One region of the Rhizobium sp. AN6A genome, then DNA from elsewhere that is predicted to be linked to it. Evidence: riboswitches for the same ligand, from Rfam matches in the RefSeq annotation. Region 1 holds a riboswitch; the other holds the start of a gene.
What was found. Region 1 has a riboswitch for cobalamin ahead of bluB (5,6-dimethylbenzimidazole synthase). Riboswitches for the same ligand answer to the same signal wherever they lie in the genome.
Positions count from the first base shown of each region.

Region 2: another riboswitch for cobalamin. It lies ahead of CRO62_RS17505 (DUF1636 family protein); the one in region 1 lies ahead of bluB (5,6-dimethylbenzimidazole synthase).

Region 1 covers NZ_OCNC01000004.1:2,653,606-2,660,996, reverse strand. The annotation lists gene CRO62_RS25700 (TolB family protein) at 9-839, shown strand; cobalamin riboswitch at 1,010-1,196, shown strand; gene bluB (5,6-dimethylbenzimidazole synthase) at 1,294-2,010, shown strand; gene CRO62_RS25690 (DUF2865 domain-containing protein) at 2,080-3,183, opposite strand; gene CRO62_RS25685 (NADP-dependent malic enzyme) at 3,342-5,657, opposite strand; gene CRO62_RS25680 (UDP-2,3-diacylglucosamine diphosphatase) at 5,887-6,723, shown strand; gene dgcA (N-acetyl-D-Glu racemase DgcA) at 6,968-7,391, opposite strand, start outside.
Region 2 covers NZ_OCNC01000004.1:1,019,261-1,026,651, reverse strand. The annotation lists gene CRO62_RS17515 (cobyric acid synthase) at 1-841, opposite strand, end outside; gene cobO (cob(I)yrinic acid a,c-diamide adenosyltransferase) at 843-1,460, opposite strand; cobalamin riboswitch at 1,588-1,803, shown strand; gene CRO62_RS17505 (DUF1636 family protein) at 1,958-2,344, shown strand; gene cobW (cobalamin biosynthesis protein CobW) at 2,341-3,378, shown strand; gene cobN (cobaltochelatase subunit CobN) at 3,384-6,734, shown strand; gene cobG (precorrin-3B synthase) at 6,731-7,391, shown strand, end outside.

The DNA of each region.
Region 1 (7,391 bases):
GAGGCAGCATGCGCAGTTCCATCGAAATCTTCAACATCCGCACCCGGCAGATGCGGGTGGTCTGGCAGACGCCGGAGCTGTTTGAGGCGCCGAACTGGTCGCCGGACGGGAAATATCTGCTTCTGAACTGCGATGGCCTGCTTTACCGCCTGTCACTTGCCGGCGACCCTTCGCCGGAAACGGTCGATACCGGCTTTGCGACAATCTGCAACAATGACCACGGCATTTCGCCTGACGGTTCGCTTTATGCCATTTCCGACAAGGTGGAGTTCGGCAAGAGTGCCATCTACCTTTTGCCATCGACGGGCGGAACGCCGCGGCTGATGACGAGGAACCTTCCCTCCTACTGGCACGGCTGGTCGCCGGACGGGAAAGGTTTCGCCTATTGCGGCATTCGCGATCAGGTTTTCGATATTTATTCCATGGACATAGACAGCGGCGTTGAGACACGCCTTACCCATGGTGAAGGCCGTAATGACGGGCCGGATTATTCGTCGGATGGAGAATGGATCTATTTCAACTCCAGCCGCACCGGCCAGATGCAGATCTGGCGGGTGCGGGTGGATGGCTCGGCCGTCGAGCGTATCACTGACAGCGCCTATGGCGACTGGTTCCCGCATCCGTCCCCCAGCGGTGACAAGGTCGTCTTCGTCTCCTACGACGCCGATGTCTTCGACCATCCGCGCGACCTCGATGTGCGCGTGCGGCTGATGGATATGGATGGCGGCAATGTCGAGACGCTGTTTGACCTTTTCGGCGGGCAGGGAACGATGAATTCGCCCAACTGGTCACCTGACGGGGATGAGTTCGCTTATGTGCGGTATTTTCCCGTTGGGTGATGCGGTAGGGGTGCTTCAGCCGGCGCGCGTCTGCGCGGCGAAAGGCCGCTTTTCAGCCGAAAGAGCTGAGCTGGTTGGAATTCCGGCTCAAGGCCGCGATGACGCAGGTGAGGCCACGGTCACATTGCCGCATCGCTGCGCAAGATACTTGTATTTGCAATCTTTGTTGCTCATAAGCTTCTTCGTCAGGTGCCCGCCCTTTACGGCGGGAGAATCGGGAATCCGGTGCAAGACCGGAACGTGCCCAGCGCTGTGAGGCGGATGCCCTTTTTCTTGATGCCACTGAATCCATTCGGGAAGGCGAAAGCGGGCGGATGAAGCCGAGTCAGAAGACCGGCCTGACAGGATAGACCAGACCGCGTGGACGGCGGCAGGTTGTTGCAGCAGCGCGTTGTGCAGGCGAAAACCGGAGCCGGTTTTCGTGGCAGCGCGCCAGCATTGTTGGGGATAGACGATGCCGACCGATCCACTCGCGACCAGTTCGCTCGACGGCAATGCATTCGATCACGCGCTTTCGCCCGCCTACCCGTTTTCCGAGGGGGAGCGAGAGGCGATCTACCGTGCCATCGAAACCCGCCGTGATGTGCGCGATCAGTTCCTTCCGGATCCATTGCCGGAAGATGTGGTCGAGCGCTTGCTGAAGGCGGCGCATTCCGCGCCCTCCGTCGGTTTCATGCAGCCGTGGAATTTCACGCTCGTCACTGACGGTGCGGTCAGGCAGGCAGCCTGGGTTGCCTTCAGCCGCGCCAATGGCGAGGCGGCGGCGATGTTCGAGGGGGAGCAGCAGGCGCTTTACCGCAGCCTCAAGCTTGAGGGCATCCGCAAGGCGCCGCTCAGCATCTGCGTCACCTGCGATCCGACACGTGGCGGCAAGATGGTGCTGGGCCGCACCCACAATCCGCGCACGGATGTCTATTCCACCGTCTGCGCCATCCAGAACCTGTGGCTTGCAGCGCGCGCCGAAGGCATCGGCGTCGGCTGGGTCAGCATTTTCCACGATAGCGACATTCGCACCATTCTGGAAATCCCCGACCACATCGAGATCGTCGCCTGGCTATGCCTCGGCCGCGTCGATACACTTTATACCGAGCCGGAACTGGCGGTGAAGGGTTGGCGCCAGCGCGTGCCGCTGGAGGAACTGGTGTTTCGCAATCGCTGGGGTGGGCGGTAAAGAGAAGACGCGACCGTCTTGTGAGTGAGACAGAGCGTTGCCAACTCCATACCGGGTGCTTGATAGGAGCTATTGCTGCGGCTGAATGCCCTTCAGCGCCGGGTTTTTCAGGTCGATCCGGCCTGTCTGGTCGGGCAGGAATTTAGGGCCGATGACGCGGACCTTGCTGTTGTTCGGGTCATAGTCGCGTTCCGGAACCGGTTGTTCCGGCGGTTTTGCGGCCTGCTGCAGTTCGGTGGGTTTCTGAGGGGTGTCACCTTGCGGTGATGGAATGGTCGTGATGCTGGAATAGGGTTTCTCAGCTTCCGGCCGCGCAGCCTCCTGCTGCTTCATCTCCTCGTGATAGGCGGCCATGTTGCAGGCGCAGCCTGGGGCTTTGGTTGAGGCATTTCGATAGGCAAAGGCGGTCGGCAGGTCCTTGTAGGGCTTTCCCGTTTCAGCCGAGACCATGTCAGCCGTTTCCTGCTCCGTCATGGAGTGGAAATAAAGCTCCGTCTGCGTACCCGGACACATTTTCTGGCATTGTTCGGCCTGCGCACGGAAATCGAGCGGCGAGGCATTGGAAGCGATGGGGAAAAACGAGCCGTCGCAGGTGCGCACGCACAGCGTCCGGAGCCCGCCTTCCGCAGCGGCATTGGGGTAGGGCGAAAGCCCTGCCTGTCCCGGCGGATTGCCCTGTTGGCCGAAGGCGTCGGGGTAACGTGTCACATCGGGGGCCGTCGGCTGGCGCGCTTCCGTTTCCGGAATGGCGCTGCAGCCATTGGCGTCAAGGGCGGCGAGAATGCGCTGGCGTCTGATGTCGCCATCATCGCTGCCCTGGGCCGCCATGGCATCGTCGCGGTCACGGATGATGGCATCGCGTTCGCTCTGCGCATCCGCCATCGCGTCGCTGATCTCTGCGCAGAGGTCGGCATTCGGGCTGCCATAAACGGTGACGCTTGCGGATGAACAGCCGTAACGGCGCAGATCGTTCCTGATCCTGCGAATCTCGATGTTCTGGCGGGTGAGCGCATTGGCGTAACGCCGTACCTCGGCCGTATTGCCGATGACGCGTGGAGGCTCGCGCAGTTGCGCATGGAGCGTATCGCAGACCTCATCCGCGAAAGAGGCGACCGGGGCTGTGAAAAGAAGGGGAAGCAGGAGGCCGATGATGCGGCGGTGGTGCCGGGTCAATTGTCCGTCCGTTCGATGTCTCCCTCAGCGCGGGAGGAGAGGGCGTTATACTTCACGAAATCCGTGTTTCAGGAAGATAACATAAGCTGTTGCCGCAATGCGGCAACAGCATGTTCAAAATTGCGTTAATGCGCCCGCAACATCACACCCCCACAACATCACACCGAAGGGTGCGATGCCTGCACGACGGCAAAGGCCGCCATGTTGACAACGCCGCGCGAGGTGACGCTGGGCGACAGGATGTGGGCGGGAAGTGCCGTGCCAAGCAGGATGGGGCCGACATGCAGGCCCTCCGTCAGCGTGCGGGTGACGCCGAGCGTGATGTTTGCGGCATCGAGGTTCGGGAAGACCAGCAGGTTCGCTTCGCCGGTCAGCACGCTGTTGGGCATCGCGCGCTTGCGCAGCGCTTCCGAAAGTGCCGAGCCGCCCTGCATTTCGCCGTCCACTTCCAATTCGGGTGCCGCTGCCTGCACGATCTTCAGGGCGCGGCGCATCTTGCGGGCGCTTTCCGAATCGCGCGACCCGAAATTGGAGTGGCTGGCGAGCGCGATCTTCGGCGTGATGCCGAAGCGGCGGATTTCCTTTGCCGCGAGAATGGCCATTTCAGCCACTTCTTCGGAGGTCGGATCGTTGTTGACGAAGGTGTCGGTGAGGAACAGCGCGCCCTGCTGGGTGATGAGCAGGCTGAGGCCTGCGAAAGAGCGAACGCTTTCCTGCTTGCCGATGATTTGGTTCACGTCGCGCAGGTGCCGGTCGTAACGGCCTTCCAGACCGCAGATCAGCGCATCCGCCTCACCACGCTTCACCGACAGCGCGCCGATGACCGTGGAGTTGGTGCGCACGATGGTGCGGGCCGCCTCCGGGTTGATGCCGGCGCGGCCGACGAGGGCGAAATAATCATCGACGTAGTCGCGGTAACGCGGATCGTCTTCGGGATTGACCACCGCAAAATCGGTATTCGGACGGATGCGCAGGCCGAAGCGCTTCAGGCGCGTTTCGATGATCTGCGGGCGACCGATGAGGATCGGGATGCCGGTGCCTTCTTCCAGAAGCACCTGTGCGGCGCGCAGCACGCGTTCGTCTTCGCCTTCAGCAAAGATGATGCGCTTCTTTTCGGCAACCTTGGCGGCGTTGAAGACCGGTTTCATGATGAAGCCGGAACGCCAGACGAAGCGGTTCAGCTGGTCGAGATAGGCTTCGAAATCGCTGATCGGGCGGGCGGCGACACCGCTTGCGGCGGCAGCACGGGCAACGGCCGGCGCGATGCGCAGGATGAGACGCGGATCGAAAGGCGAGGGAATGAGGTAGTTCGGGCCGAAGATCGGCGTTTCGCCGCTATAGGCCTTGGCGGCGACTTCCGAGACTTCCTCGCGGGCAAGCTCGGCAATGGCCTGCACAGCGGCCATCTTCATTTCCTCGTTGATCGTGGTTGCGCCGCAATCCAGCGCGCCGCGGAAGATATAGGGGAAGCACAGCACGTTGTTGACCTGGTTCGGGAAGTCCGAACGGCCGGTGCAGATCATCGCATCCGGGCGGGCAGCACGGGCCACCTCCGGCATGATTTCCGGATTGGGGTTGGCAAGCGCCAGGATCAGCGGATTTTCCGCCATGCGCTCCAGAAGTTCCGGCTTCAGCACGCCTGCCGCCGAAAGACCGAGGAAGACATCCGCGCCGTCGATCGAGTCGGCCAGAACCCGCTTGTCGGTCTTCTGCGCGTAGACTTCCTTCCACTCGTCCATCAGCGAGTTGCGGCCGTCATAAACCAAGCCCTCGATATCGTGGACCCAGATGTTTTCTTTCTTTGCGCCCATGGCGACAAGCAGGTTGAGGCAGGCAAGGGCTGCCGCACCGGCGCCTGACGCAACGATCTTGACGCTCGAAAGCGATTTTCCGGCCAGTTCCAGCGCGTTGGTGACGGCGGCGGCGACGATGATCGCCGTGCCGTGCTGATCGTCGTGGAAGACGGGTATGTTCATCTTCTCGCGCAGCTGGCGCTCCACCTCGAAACATTCGGGCGCCTTGATGTCTTCAAGGTTGATGCCGCCGAAGGTGGGTTCCAGCGCTGCGATGGTGGAGACCATGTCGTTTATGCCGGGCGCATCGATCTCGATATCGAAAACGTCGATGCCGGCGAATTTCTTGAAGAGGACGGCCTTGCCCTCCATAACAGGCTTGGACGCAAGCGGGCCGATATTGCCAAGGCCAAGCACTGCCGTACCGTTGGAAATCACTGCAACGAGATTGGCGCGGGCGGTATATTCCGCTGCCATTTCCGGATTTTCATGGATGGCGAGGCAGGGGGCGGCGACACCCGGCGAGTAGGCAAGCGCCAGATCGCGCTGGTTGCCAAGGGGCTTGGTAGCCTGGATTTCCAGCTTGCCGGGGCGCGGGTAGCGGTGGAAAAAGAGCGCCTGTTCCTCGATGTCGGCCTTTGCCGTGTTGGCGGGCGTGTTGTTCTTATCGTGAGAGGTCATGTCTTCCACCGTCATGTCTGGTTCAATTCCGGCCCTCTGAATACAACAAACTTTCCCATGGTACAGCCGTTATTTGCCGCCCCCTCATGCAAATGCGGGCATGGCTTATTCGCGTTTTCGTGATGCCATCAGTCATATTCCATATAAAAACCGGCCATTGTCATGTTGCTGCAACACGAGTCTGGTTCTGAGAGGGAAGAAAGCCGCAGGGACGCAACCGAACAAGGGGATTAAATCCGTGGCCGGTCAAATTGAAACCAGACAGTTCAGAACGCTTTTCATTTCGGATGTCCATCTCGGTTCCAAGGCGGCCAAGACGGATTTTTTGCTCGACTTCCTGAAACATCACGAGGCCGATACGATCATCCTGGTCGGTGACATCATCGACGGCTGGCGTCTGCGCCGCAGCTGGTACTGGCCGCAGGGCTGCAACGACGTGGTGCAGAAGCTGTTGCGCAAGGCCCGCAAGGGAACACGTATCGTTTACATTCCCGGCAACCACGATGAATTCCTGCGCGAGTTCCCGGGCATGCATTTCGGCGGTATCGAAGTGGCCGAGCGCATGATCCACGAGGCGGCAGACGGCAAGAAATATCTCATCATCCATGGCGACGAGTTCGATGTGGTGGTGCGCAATGCCCGCCTTCTCGCCTATCTCGGTGACTGGGCCTACGACGCGGCGATTGCAATCAACATCGCCATTGCTGCGGTGCGCCGCCGCATCGGCCTGCCTTACTGGTCGTTTTCGGCCTGGGCCAAGCTGCAGGTCAAACACGCCGTCAACTTCATCGGCGAATTCCAGCGTGTGGTCGCCGACGAGGCGCGCCGCAACAATGTCGAAGGCGTTATCTGTGGCCACATTCACCATGCGGTGATGGAAGACATGGATGGCATCCGCTACATCAACACCGGCGACTGGGTGGAAAGCTGCACGGCGATTGCCGAAAATGCCGATGGCACTTTCGAGCTGATCACCTGGATGCAGACAAGCGATGTCCCTGAACGCACATCGGACGAGATGGAACCGGTTGATATTCCGGGGCTGATTGGCAAGCACGCGGCCTGATTGGGGTTGGTTCAACAGGCAGGGCGATCCCTAAGCGCGGGATGGCTCAGCTTTCTGTCGTCATCCTTGGGCTTGTCCCAAGGATCTGCAACCGATTGATTTCGCGCGACGTGGATAGATCCTCGGGACAAGCCCGAGGATGACGTCGAGTGTGATGCAAGGCTGGTCATGCAGTTTACGTGATACTGCAAAGATTGTTGCGATGTGCGGCGTAGTGCTTTCACACGAAACCCGAAGACGGCTCTTATCCCCACAACTCCGGCTGCGGCGGATAAACCAGCGAACCCTCGTAAACGAGGCCCGGCTGCCGGTCCTGCCTGAGAATCAGCGGGCCGTCGAGATCGGAGAAGGCGGCTCCCTGGGCGGCCAGAACGGCGGGAGCCATGCCAAGCGAGGTGCCGAGCATGCAGCCGACCATGATGATGAAGCCTAGCCGCTCCGCCTCTGCCTTCATGACAAGTGCTTCCGTGAGACCGCCAGTCTTGTCCAGCTTGATGTTGATCGCATCGTAACGGTCGCGCAGGTCGGCGAGGTCCCTGGTGGAATGCACGCTTTCATCGGCGCAGATGGGGACCGGGTGGTCGATGCGGGCCAGGATGGCGTCCTTGCCGGCGGGAAGCGGCTGTTCGATGAGCGCGATGTTCAGTTCCGCTGCAAGTTTCAGATAA
Region 2 (7,391 bases), 1.6 Mb from region 1:
GCTCCACATCCGGCTCCATGTCGAGCGGATCCAGATCGTCGAAATTGGAAATATGCGGCAGGATCGGCACGGCAATGCGGATTTTCGCGCCGGGCTTTTGTTGCGCCGGGCCGGTAAGCCCAAGGGCGTCCTCCGCTGGCAATTTCGCAGCATCGGAAAAATGCGGCAATAGCCCGATGGACGCCCAGCCGGTCTTTTCCGCGATCATCTGCATGCCGTCTGAAAACAGCGTAGGGTCACCGCGAAAGCGGTTCACGATGAAGCCCTCTATCATCGCGGCATCATCGCGTTCGAGAACGGTTTTTGTGCCCACGAGGCTGGCGATGACCCCGCCCCGGTCGATATCGCCGATCAGGATCACGGGAGCATCTGCGGCGCGGGCAAAACCCATATTGGCGATGTCGTTGGCGCGGAGGTTGATTTCGGAAGCACTTCCCGCCCCTTCCACCAGCACCAGATCGGCCTGTTGTTTCAGGTGCTCGAAGCTCTCCAGCACACGCGGCATCAGCCCGGCTTTCATGTGCTGGTAATCGGCAGCCTTGGCATTGCCGACAATTTTGCCCTGTACGACGACCTGTGCGCCGGTTTCGCTCTGCGGCTTTAAAAGCACAGGGTTCATGTGAACCGACAGCGGAACGCCTGCTGCACGCGCCTGCAGCGCCTGCGCGCGACCGATCTCGCCGCCATCGGCGGTGACCGCCGCATTGTTCGACATGTTCTGCGGCTTGAACGGCATGACGGACAGGCCGCGCCTGACGAAGGCGCGGGCAAGGCCAGCCACCATCAGCGATTTGCCGACATCGGAGCCGGTTCCCTGAAACATCAGCACACGTGCAGTCATGTCAGTATTCTATCCCGGCCTGCGCCTTTACGCCCGCCTTGAAGTGATGTTTGACGAGGGTCATTTCCGTCACCATGTCGGCAGCGTCGATCAACGGTTGTTTGGCGTTGCGGCCGGTAACGATGACATGCAGATCGGGTCTACGGTTGGAAAGCGTTTCGACGACCTCTTCCAGCGGCAGATAATCGTAGCGGAGCGCAATGTTCAGTTCGTCGAGAACCAGCAATCCGATCGTCTCATCAGCCATCAGTGCTTTCGCTTCGTCCCAGGCCTTTTTAGCTGCCGCGACATCGCGCTTCAGGTCCTGCGTGTCCCAGGTAAATCCCTCGCCCATGGTGCGCCATTCCACCCTGTCGCCGAACAAAGCCAGGGCCTGCTGTTCACCCGTCGACCATGCGCCCTTGATGAATTGGACGACGCCGACCCGCCGCCCTGTGCCGAGCATGCGTAAAGCAAGACCGAAAGCGGCCGTGGACTTGCCTTTGCCAGGGCCGGTATTGATCATCAGCAGACCTTTTTCGATGGTCTTTTCCGCGACTTCGGCATCCTGAACCGTCTTGCGGTTGACCATTTTCTGCCGGTGGCGTTCGGCTTCGCTGTCGCTGATATCGCGTGTCATCGCGTTTTCCTTCTCGTCCAGCGGCGCGGGACCGTATGCCCCCGCCATTCGGAGCGGCGACTATACTCAATTTGCCGCACCCGGCAATCGACAAGCCGGCAGCATTGACCGTCACGCCCGTTCAGCCTAAGGGTAAGGCACTGACGGTCTTTTCCCGGCAACGGGAAAAGCTAAGAGGGAACACGGTTCCACCCCATACCGGGTCATTCCGTGGCTGCCCCCGCAACTGTAAGCGGTAAGCCCGCACTATGAAGCCACTAGACCATAAAATTGGTCCGGGAAGGTGGTGCAGGGTGTTTTAAAGCCGCAAGCCAGGAGACCTGCCGTTTCAGGAAAAAACGTCTGCCGGGCGGGGTGCTCCGGTCAGCCGGTCGAATTTATTTGCAGCCGCGCTTCTCAGTGCGCTGTTTTCGACATCCGCACCCCGATGAGTTTAAAGGCGCGGAAAGCGGAACGGTTTGGATATTACCACAACATCTTCTTGTGCGGACGGGACAATGGAAGTCAACACAGCTTCCGGCGTGGTCGTTTTTGTCTGCCGAAGCTGTCGCGACGACACCGATCCCAATGCGGAGCCCCGCCCCGGCACCATCCTTGCGGAAGCTGCCATCGCAAAAGCGCGTGACTCCGACATCGATGTTCGCTCCGTCAATTGTCTTGCCAATTGCAAACGCGGCCTCAGTGCCGTGTTGCGCGGTGCCGATGGCTGGTCCTATGTATTCGGCGGGCTGACGCCCAACGATGCGGAAGACCTGCTCACGGGCGCGCAAATGCTGGCCGCCTCCTCAGATGGCCTGATGCCCTGGCGCGGCCGCCCCGACACACTGAAGCGCGGCATGGTGGCGCGCATTCCCCCATTCGATTTTACCGAGGAGAGATCATGAGCACCCTTCTGGACCGCGTTCCCTGCACCATCGTCACCGGCTTTCTGGGGGCTGGAAAAACCACGCTGCTGCGCGGTCTTCTCGAAAAGCTTGATGGCAAGCGGCTTGCCATCATCGTCAACGAATTCGGTGATATCGGCATCGATGGCGATATCCTCAAGGGATGCGGCATTGAGAGCTGCCCGGAGGAAAACATCGTTGAGCTGGCCAATGGCTGCATCTGCTGCACGGTGGCGGATGATTTCCAGCCAGCAATCGAACAGATTCTGAGCCGCCAGCCGAAGGTGGAGCATATCCTCATCGAGACCTCCGGCCTTGCCCTGCCCAAGCCACTGGTGCAGGCATTTCAATGGCCGGCCATCAAGAGCCGCGTGACGGTTGACGCTGTTGTGGCTGTCGTGGATGGCGCTGCCCTTGCCGAGGGGCAGGTGGCGCATGACATGGAAGCACTTGCCGCCCAGCGCGCAAATGACGAAGCGCTCGATCACGACGATCCGGTCGAAGAGGTTTTCGAGGATCAGATCGCCTGTGCCGATCTTATCGTGCTGACCAAGGCGGATCTGCTCGATAGTGCCGGTCTGGAAAAGGCGAAAGCTCATATTCTCGAACATTTGCCGCGGGCCGCAAAGATCGTCGTCGCCTCGAATGGCGCCATCGATCCGGCCGTGCTGATCGGCCTCGGTCTTGCGGTTGAAGAGGATATCGAAAATCGTCGCACCCATCACGATGGTGAACTCGACCACGAACATGACGATTTCGACAGCTTCGTCATCGATCTGCCGGCCGTGACCGATCCGGAAGCGCTGGCGGCTCGTATCGCCGAGACGGCGGCTGCGGAAAATGTTCTGCGCATCAAAGGTTTCGTCGAAGTATCCACCAAGCCGATGCGCCTGCAGGTGCAGGCAGTCGGTAGCCGCGTCAACCATTATTACGACCGCCCTTGGGCGGCCGGTGAAGAACGCCGCAGCCGCCTCGTCGTCATAGGCGAAAAGGGCCTCAACCGCGAAAAGATCGAACAGATGCTGGCCGCCTGATAGAGATGCACATTCTCGCCACCACATCATCGTCTCTGGACGACCTGATCGAGCCGGTTGATCTCAACCAGCCGAGATCGGATGTGGTGATGCTGTCTTTTTCGGCAAGCGATCTTGCCGGGCTGGAACAGGCATGGCGGCAGGCAGGGGGCGCGCTTCCGTCCCTGTCTGCCGCCAACCTCTCCGAGCTTCGGCATCCGATGTCGGTCGATCTGTGGATCGAAAAGACGGTCGAACATGCCCGTGTGATCCTTATCCGGATTCTCGGTGGCGCGGAGCGCTGGCGCTACGGCGTCGATCAGCTCAGCACGATGGCTCGGCGACGCGGCATAAAACTTATGCTCCTGCCGGGTGAATGCAGTGAGAGAGACGAAAAGCTCGAAGCGGCCTCGACCGTTGATCGCCAGACGTTGGCGTCGGTCCTCGCCTTCTTCCGCGAGGGCGGGCGGGAAAATATGGACCGGCTTGTCACTGGTCTTGCTGCCCTTGCAAATGGTGACGCATGGCCAGATATAGAGGCTCAACCGCTGCCGAAAGCCGGCTTTTACCGGCCCGGTAAAGGCGTCGTGGATCAGGCGGAAGCCTGCGCCGGTTTTCCCGCCGGTGCAGCTGTGCTTCCCATTCTCTTTTACCGCTCCATGCTTCTTGCGGCCGATGCGGCGCCCGTGGATGCGCTTTTTAACGCGCTCTCTCAGCGTGGTTTTGCGCCATTGCCGATTTTCGTCAGCGGCCTCAAGGATGGGGAGGCGATCCGCTTTCTCGAAACCGTACTGCCCAAACTCCAGCCCGCCGCCATAGTTGCCGCCACGGCTTTTGCCAGTCAGATGGACGACAGCGGTAAAACCCTGTTTGACCGCCTCGGCGTGCCGGTGTTTCAGGTGGTTATGGCGACGACGCGACGGGACGGCTGGGCGGAAAATGCGCGCGGTCTCAACCCTTCCGATCTTGCCATGCATGTGGTCCTGCCGGAACTCGATGGCCGGATTCTTGCTGGCGCGATCTCATTCAAGCAGGTGCGGGCTGATGGCGGTATCAGCCTCATCAATGTAGCGGAGGCTGATCGCGTCGAGCAGGTGGCAAACCGCATCGCTGCCTTTCTGCGGTCGAAACACTCCACGCCACAGGAACGGCGGATCGTCATTCTGATGCCGGACTATCCCGGTGCTGCGCCGGGGCGCACGGGTTATGCCGTTGGTCTCGATGTGCCGCAAAGCGTGCTTGAAATGCTGCGCGATCTGGCTGCGGCAGGATATGTGGTTTCGGATATTCCCGAAACGGCACGGGCTTTGCTGGATCGTGTCGAGCAGCAGGAAGCGGCTATCGAACTTTCAGCCTATCGTGATTTTCTTTTGGGTTTGCCTGAAGGGGTTGCCGCCTCCGTGGATGGCACGTGGGGTTCGGCCGAACAGGACGACGCATTAGCCGACGGCGCATTCCGTTTTCGCGTCGCCCGTTTCGGCCAGATATTCGTGGCCCTGGCACCGGATCGTGGGCGAAATGAGGATCGGCGGGTGGATTACCATGACCCTGCCCTGCCGCCACGCCATGCGTTGGTCGCTTTCGGCGCCTGGATGCAGCGTGTCGCAGAGGCGCATGCCATTGTGCATGTCGGCGCGCATGGCACGCTGGAATGGCTGCCCGGCAAGACAGTGGCACTTTCTCGCGATTGTTTTCCTGAAATCGTCACCGGGTCTTTGCCGGTGGTCTATCCGTTCATCGTTTCCAATCCGGGCGAAGCGGCGGTTGCCAAACGGCGGATCGCTGCCGTCACGATCGGCCATGTTCCGCCTGTGTTGGTAGATGCCGGGCTTTCGCCGGAACAATCGGCTCTGGAACAGCTCGTCGATGAATATGCGCAGGCGGATGGGCTGGATCGCCGCCGTCGTGACCGGCTGGCGAAACTGATTGTTGAAAAGGCGCAGGAAACCGGGCTCGCGGCGGATGCGGGCGTGGGGGCTAAGGACGATGCCGATGCGGCGCTTTCGCGCATCGACGCCTTCCTCTGCGACCTTAAGGACTTCGCCATCAAGGATGGCCAGCATGTTTTCGGCCGCTACCCTGAGGGCGAGATCGATCCTCTGAGGCTGGAAAGTGCAAGGGCGGAAAAAGCAGCGCTGCTTGCCGCGCTTGATGGCCGCCATATTGTCCCCGGCCCTTCCGGCGCGCCCGCGCGCGGACGGCTCGACGTGCTGCCGACGGGCCGCAATCTTTATGCCGCCGATCCTCGCACCATGCCGACGCCGACGGCTTTTGAACTGGGCCGCATGGCGGGTGAAGAGGTGCTTCGGCACCATCTGCAGTCCCATGGCGACTGGCCGAAGCATCTGGTTTTCGATCTCTGGGGCAGCGCCAGCCTGCGCAACGGCGGCGAAGATGTGGCGCAGGCGCTGCATCTGATGGGGGCGAGACCGATCCATGACCTGGCGACGGGTCGCGTCACCGGTATCGAGGTTTTGCCGCCGGCGAGTATCGGGCGGCCGCGTGTCGACGTGACATTCCGGATTTCCGGCCTGTTCCGCGACATGTTTCCGGCGTTGATCGCTCTTCTGGACGCTGCCGCCAAGGCCGTCGCGCGGCGGGAGGAAGCGCCGGGTGACAATCCGCTGGCGGAAGAGGCGGCTGTGCTCGGGCACATACCGGCACGCATCTTCGGCTCGGCACCCGGCACCTATGGTGCAGGCACAGAGGAGAAACTCGCCAGCGGAAAATGGGAAGAACGCGAGGAACTGGGCCAGGCCTATCTGGATGCGGCTAGCCATGCCTTTGGCGGTGCTGATGGGCTTGAGATTTTCGAGGATGCCGGTTTTGTCGAGCTGGTGCGCCGGGCCGATCTTCTCATTCACACCGGCGACGATCCGGGCCGCGATCTTCTCGATGGCTCGTCAGATGTAGCCTTCATCGGTGGTTTTTCCGCCGCAAAAGCAGTCCTTGGCGGCGTTGCCGATATCGTGGCGCTGGATACGACCGATCCCGCGCGTCCGCGCGCGCGGTCCATTTCGCAGGCACTGACACGGGTGGTTCGGGCCCGTGCCGTCAATCCGCGCTTTATTGCCGGGCAGATGCGGCACGGTCCTCGCGGGGCGGCGGAATTTGCCGAGACGGTTGACCGGCTGATCGGCTTTGCCGAAACCACCCACGCCGTTTCCTCCTCGCTGATCGAGGCGCTTTATGACGCCTATTTCGGCAATGAGGATGTTCGCGATTTCATCCTGCGGGAAAATCCGAAAGCGGCGGAGGTCATGGCGACGCGCTTTTTATCCGCCCGTCGTCGCGGCCTGTGGCACAGCCGCCGCAATGCGGTGGATGCGGAACTTGAAATGCTGATCCTGCCCCGTTCTGAAAGGATTGGAGCATGAGGACGGCCGTTTCCGATCCCGTCCAGCCGTTTGGCCGCCGTGGCACGTGTCCGGCCTTATCGACCCCGATGCTGACCGGTGACGGCTACCTGTCGCGGATCGCATTCGAGGCAGACATTACGCCTCGCGATATGATCGCGCTTTGCGATCTTGCTGAGCGGCACGGCAACGGGGTGATCGACATCACTGCACGCGGCAGCCTCCAGTTCCGCGGCCTGACGCCGGAGAGCGCCTGCGATCTGGAGAATGATGTTCTAGCGCTCACTTTGCCGCTTCGCGACGGACTGGCAGTCGAGACCTCACCTCTTGCAGGCCGGGATGATCAGGAAATCGCCGATGGCAGTGCTATTGCGGATGAGATTCGCAGAGAAGCTGCCGCGCTGGCGCTGCATGACAACCTCGCCGCCAAAATGTCCGTCATCATCGATGGGGGCGGCCGTCTCCTAATGGGAGATTTGCTTGCCGATATCCGTCTGAAGGCGGTGCGGCTCGATCATCGAGTTTTCTGGCAATTGCTTGTCGGAGGCCCGGAGAGCAAGGCGCTACGCGCGGGATTTGTTGAAGCCGACAAGGCGGCGGATGTTGTCCTGTTGCTGCTCGTTCATCTGGCCGGCAAAGGACCGCTTGCCCGTGGCCGTGATCTGGATTTGCGGACGG